One region of the Staphylococcus condimenti genome, then DNA from elsewhere that is predicted to be linked to it. Evidence: predicted binding sites of a transcription regulator. Region 1 holds the regulator's gene; the other holds the start of a gene.

Region 1 (3,218 bases):
GACTAAGGTTTTGTACTAATGTGCGGAGGTGTCCAAAATTAGAAAATGGTTTGGACTAGTCACGGTGTTTTTACTTATCGCATTATGCATGCCGGTAAAAGAAACACCGTGGATGGAACATATACAAGAACAAGCAAGAGGCAAAATCCAAGCTTTAGCAGCAAAAGAAAGCGTCAATGATGAAGCGTTGAAAGTTCCTGACAAACAAGATTTTGCGATTAGAAATATTCAGATGAATATGGATAAAACGCAAGTGGAAAAACAGTTAGGACAACCTCAAAGGGTAACTGCCAATGAATATGGTTTGAAATGGTATACCTATCATAATCAATATCATTCATTTATCATGATCAGTTATATTGATAACAAAGTAAATGCGATGTATACGAACCAAAATGTTATTTCGTCTAAATCTAAGATTAAATACGGAACACCACAAGATACTGTCCGAACACGCATGGGCAAACCGCTAGATTCAATTACTAAAGGGAATTATCGATTTGAGTTAGATAATGATGAGTATGATGTGTTTAATAAAGACAATATATATACGACTGTATTTTATGATCAACATGAAAATAATCAAGTGAAGGGACTCTTGCAAGTGAGTAAAACAATGGAGAACCGTCTAGCACAGCAATATGGAGCACCTTCATCTTCACTTGAAAAAGGTTTTGAATTACAAGATTTTGATTTAGTCAATTCAGAACGTGTTCAAAAAGATAAATCAGTATTAAAATACAATCAACCATTATCGGATACTGCACGTAAACATAGTAAGGATATGGCAGATAATCACTTCTTTGATCATAATAACCTTAAAGGTGAATCACCTTTTGATAGAATGCAAAAAGATGGCATCGAATATCAATCAGCAGGTGAAAATTTAGCTTATGGCCAACAAAGCAGTATTTTCGCACATGAAGGTTTGATGAATTCAGCGGGCCATCGAAAAAATATCTTGCAATCTAACTTTAAGAATTTAGGCGTGGGTGTAAGTTTCAACGAAGAGAGACAACCGTTCTGGACAGAAAACTATACAGGTTAAAAAAATAAATCACCTCGGGTCTGAAAAATTTCAGTCCTGAGGTGATTTTTACGTTCTGGATATTAAGAAGAGATAATATGCAAACAGAAAAGGTATATTATAGTTCTCTGAATAAACCTACAACTTTACCTAAAACGGTAACGTGTTCTAAATAAATAGGATCCATCGTGCTGTTTTCTGGCTGCAAACGATAACGATGTTTCTCTTTGTAGAAACGTTTTACAGTAGCTTCATCATCTTCAGTCATTGCTACGATAATATCGCCGTTTTCAGCAATTGTTTGGCTGCGGACAATGACTTTGTCGCCATCGAGAATACCAGCTTCAATCATACTGTCTCCAACTACGTTTAAGATGAAAATGTCGCTATTATGAGTAGAAGTTAAGTGTTCGGGAAGCGGGAAATATTCTTCAATATTTTCAACAGCAGTAATAGGAACACCGGCAGTAACTTTACCGATTACAGGAACATGGATAGTACCTTCCATTTCAGCATTTTCTTCAAGTTGGTCACTTACAATTTCAATTGCTCTTGGTTTTGTAGGATCACGTCTGATGTAACCTTTACTTTCAAGTCTGGATAAATGTCCATGTACAGTTGAACTAGACGCTAATCCGACAGCTTCTCCAATTTCTCTTACACTTGGCGGATAACCTTTTGTATGGACAACTGTTTTTATATATTCATAAATTTCGCTTTGACGTTTCGTTAATTCTGTCATATTAAAGCACATCCTCTTCTAGTTTGTTCTTATTATAGCATGCGAACAGCACATTTACAAACATTTGTTCGCAAAAGTATTGACAGCGAACAGTCGTTCTGATATTGTGTTAATACAAACAAATGTTCTGGGAGTGTTGGAAAATGATTAAGAAATACCAATCAGCTTTTTTAGCTTATTCTGCAGTGTTGTTAACTTCTTTTGTACTATTCTCAGCTTTTATTATAAGTGCAAACCAAACAGATGGCAAAGAACAAGTGTACGAAATGACAGATCATACAATATCGACTAAAGCAGAACAAAAAGCCGAACGTGAAGGATATATTAAAGCAGATGGCGAACAAGAAAGTAAACCTTTAATAGCTGTTCTGCATTAAAATCTTTAGTTCTAATGAAGTGTATTACCTGTTGAAATAGGGAAAACAAAAATAAACAGAGTATCATTTTTGTTTTAAAGAATAATTTGATATTATAAATGATTATTAACGTGATGGAGGGTATACACATGTCTGAAGAACATAAAAGAACAATTAATAGAATTAATGAACTTTCTAAGAAGAAAAAAGAAGAAGGTTTAACGAAAGAAGAAGCTAAAGAAAGAGCGGAATTACATCAAAAATATCTTGATACTTTCCGCGAAGGATTTAAGCAACAAATCGAAAATACGAAAGTATTAGACCCTGAAGGTAACGACGTAACTCCGGATAAATTGAAAAAGATACAACGTGATCAAAATAAAAGAAGCTAAAATCAAGAGTTGAATTTGATTTCGAATATAGAACCATACCGCCTCAGCGTAGTGTTGAGACGGTATTTTTTTATAAAAAAGTAAAAGAGTAATTAATTTATTTAGATTGGTAACGGTTTCATAAGAACAATAAATGTAAAACCAACTATAGATAATGTATAATGGCATAAAATGATGCTGTATAGAAAGGAAGTTTTATTGATGTTTGACAAAAAAGATGAACTTGCAGTTAATACGATAAGAGCATTAAGTATTGATGCAGTTGAGAAAGCAAATTCTGGTCATCCAGGTTTACCGATGGGTGCTGCGCCAATGGCATATACGCTTTGGACACGTCATTTGAACTTTAATCCTAATTCAAATGAATACTTTAATAGAGATAGATTCATCTTGTCTGCAGGACATGGTTCTGCATTGCTTTACAGCTTACTTCACGTATCAGGCAGCTTAGAATTAGAAGAGTTGAAACAATTTAGACAATGGGACTCTAAAACACCTGGACATCCTGAATTTAGACACACACAAGGTGTAGAAGTTACAACAGGTCCACTTGGCCAAGGTTTTGCTATGTCTGTGGGAATGGCAATGGCTGAAAATCATTTAGCAGGTAAATTCAATAAACCTGATGCAAACGTAGTAGATCATTACACTTATGTATTGGCTTCTGATGGTGACTTAATGGAAGGTATCTCTCATGAAGC
Region 2 (3,218 bases), 550 kb from region 1:
CCACCTAAAAATAAGAAGATAATATCATTACCGTATTCCGAAGTAACTTGTGCTGGATCCATAACATGTCCAATCGGCATCAAAACTAACGGCATTAAGCTGGTTGCTGGGATAGGTATGGCTTCTGTAATCCACCAAACTGCAATCCAAGCTGTACTTGCCATTACAAATACCCCTTTGTAACCCAAGCCTTCAGGATGCACAAATAATAAAATCAACGCAAATAAAACAGGACCGAGGATAAGCCCTATCAACTGTCCTAAATTATAAGGCTTATTTTTCTTTTTATTAGAAAAGAATGTCAGACTGCCTGTCATGAAAAAATTACTGTTATGTTGTTTCAGCATAACAATCCCCCCTTTAATTCAATAGCTGTCTACGTTTTTAGATAAGATAAAATAAATATATCTATTGCATAAACATGTTATTGTTTTATTAAGTTTATCATAATTTTCTGGATATTTAACTACTTTTTTGTAAACGTATACATAACTTTTGGTTATCATTTTAATAACCATTAGTTATTGATTTGCATAAAAAAATATCGATGCCGATTTAAGCACCGATATTTTATCTAATTTATAATTAATCAAAGATTACACAAACACCTTCTGCGGCATGATGTTGACCATCTGTTAAACTTAACTTGCCACTTTCATGATGACGTTCAAAGACTGTCACTTTGTAATCTCCTTCTTGGTGTGCACAAACTAAATAATTATCATCTTCTGTAATGTTAAAGTCACGTGGAAATTCATCGCCGCTTGGAACAATTTCTACAAACTCTAATTCATCACCTTTATCATTTACAGCAAACACAGCAATGCTATCATGCCCTCTGTTGCTGATATATAGGAAACGTTGGTCGTGTGATAAATGTACACCTGCTAGTTTACTTTCACCTTCGAAGTCCTTAGGTACTGTTGAATAACTAGCAATCTCTTCAAAATGACCATTTACATATTTTGTTACGCTGACTTTATTGGCTAATTCATGCACTACGTAGGCATATTTCCCATTATTATTAAATTCAATATGGCGAGGGCCAAAGCCTGCTTTAAACTCAGAAACTGCTGCTACATCGTATCCATTTTCATTAAATGAATAACTAACAATCCGATCTGTTCCCAAGTCGCAAGCAGCTACAAATTTTTTATCAGGTGTTTGATGCGCATAATGTACATGAGGATGATCCTGTCTTTCGTTTGGTCCGGTTTTATAGTTATGCTTCAATTCCTCAATCAATCTCACTACTTCTCCAGTTGATGAATCTAATTCATATAAGCGGATGATTCCTGCACCATATACCGCTTCAAACAAATAAGCTCCATCGTCCGATACTGAAATATAGCACCCTGTGCCTTCAACAGAATCTAAACATTTATTCAACAAAACTAATTGTCCATCATTTTCTACACGGAAGCTAGCTATGCCACAACGTTCTCCCTCTTTTGTTATCGCATATAAAAATTGATTTTTTCTTGCTAGATAAGTTGATGCTTCAATTTCAAATCCTGTTTCTACTTTTTCAATTGCAGCTTTCGCTTCGTCCAATACGAAACGATAAATACCCTTTCCTTCTTTTTTTGTATAAGATCCAATATAACCTGCTTTTGTCATAATTTAAGCCCTCCTCTTTTACTAATTATTTATTAACCATTGTAAGATATTCTTGTACAAAAAGATAATAGTTAGATATTGGCTGTTCAACTTTATATTCAAAATACGCACAGACGCACTTGCAAATACGAACAAGTGTTCGTATAATAAAATTATCAACTTGAACAATGAGCAGGTGATAACTTTGAAATACTCACATTCAGAAACAGATTATCGAAAAATTCCACGCAGCCAATTAGAAACGAATATTCCGCAAGGAAGAGGAATGGTAAAATGGGCACCGTTTGCCACCTTACCAGAACAGTTTGAACGTTTACATCAATATGTAACAGATCAAACAAAAGTAGAACGTCCTGTATTATCTGAAGACCAAATTCATGACCTTAATCAAAAAATTGATATTGCTTTCAACAAAGGATGCCCTATCCAGGTACGCTATTTTAAAGAAGGAAGAATTCTCATAATGAATATGCTGCCTAAAAAAATTGATTATTTAGAGCAATTTTTAATTGGAAACGAGTTAAAAACAAAGCGAAATGTAAAACTTTCTTTATTAGACATTACTCAAATCTCTTTAATTCGTCTTTAATACAGAAAAAGCACTTGCTGAATCAACCAGCAAGTGCTACCTCTCAATTATTCATTTCCAGATTCAATATCTGAAACGATTTCTTTTGTTCTTCTTTCAATGTCTTCAAAATCTTTCTTAAAGACATAAGCAAATACTGCTACACCTACGCCAACAACTAATGACACGATAAGTGCTAAGCCGAAGAAAAACTTGAAAAAGCCTTTAATAAAGTCTAACATTTTACTTTCACCTCTATAAAAATAATAGCCTGCATATTGTAATAATAGCACACTTAAATTCATCATTAAAACATATACCCCAATATGTTTTAATTCAAGCACTTCGGTTACTAAAAATTTAAGTAAAATATATAATTTGATTATGTAAAAAACGAAATAATTACTTACCTAACGGAAAGTCAATTATTTCGTTGATTGTAAGATTACTGACTAAACGCCTCTCCACCATCTATATACAGCAGAGTATGCTTTGTTATAATAATCTTGAAACATAACTATCACCCCTGAACGTTTACTCCGCGTTTCAAGTGACATTGACATTGTTTACACTGTTTCTTTACTAATTATATTGTAATACACAATTATTTCCGAAGTCTATTAATAAAAAATTACATTACTATGACAATTGTAAAAACGAAAAATTAAGGAGATATTTCAATGCAGAAAGTTCAATCGGATATCATGACATTTCGAGGATCGCATTTTGATTTAGGTGTGGAAACTGGAAAATGGATGAAACAAACACGTTTACTTCAAAATAGAGAAAAAGAATGGAAAAAGCGGCTGCCTCGCTTTGATATTGACGTTAATGAAACGTATTCAATATTTCAAACCTATGCGCCGCAAATTTGGGAAGAATTAATAGGTATGCGTGAAGTACTTGAATTGCCAATTCGCCAAATTGTATTCAACTTTGCCCATTATCGCTTTACGCCTATTAAAAAAGACAGCGGATGTACTGTTTTTTTAGGAAATGATTATCTTGTAAGAAACTATGATTATCACCC

What was found. The regulator LexA, encoded in region 1, represses DNA repair genes until DNA is damaged. The targets are predictions, from matches to a motif close to CGAACATATGTTCG.
Region 2: the regulator LexA is predicted to act here: its motif matches at 1,749-1,762, upstream of A4G25_RS12585 (YolD-like family protein).

What each region holds. Positions count from the first base shown of each region.
Region 1 is NZ_CP015114.1:505,462-508,679, reverse strand. It holds gene guaC (GMP reductase) at 1-6, shown strand, start outside; gene A4G25_RS02570 (CAP domain-containing protein) at 29-1,048, shown strand; gene lexA (transcriptional repressor LexA) at 1,146-1,769, opposite strand; gene sosA (DNA damage-induced cell division inhibitor SosA) at 1,913-2,146, shown strand; gene A4G25_RS02555 (DUF896 domain-containing protein) at 2,275-2,517, shown strand; gene tkt (transketolase) at 2,719-3,218, shown strand, end outside.
Region 2 is NZ_CP015114.1:2,615,923-2,619,140, reverse strand. It holds gene A4G25_RS12595 (SLC13 family permease) at 1-347, opposite strand, end outside; gene pglS (6-phosphogluconolactonase) at 586-1,620, opposite strand; gene A4G25_RS12585 (YolD-like family protein) at 1,805-2,209, shown strand; gene A4G25_RS12580 (hypothetical protein) at 2,257-2,430, opposite strand; gene A4G25_RS12575 (C45 family autoproteolytic acyltransferase/hydrolase) at 2,869-3,218, shown strand, end outside.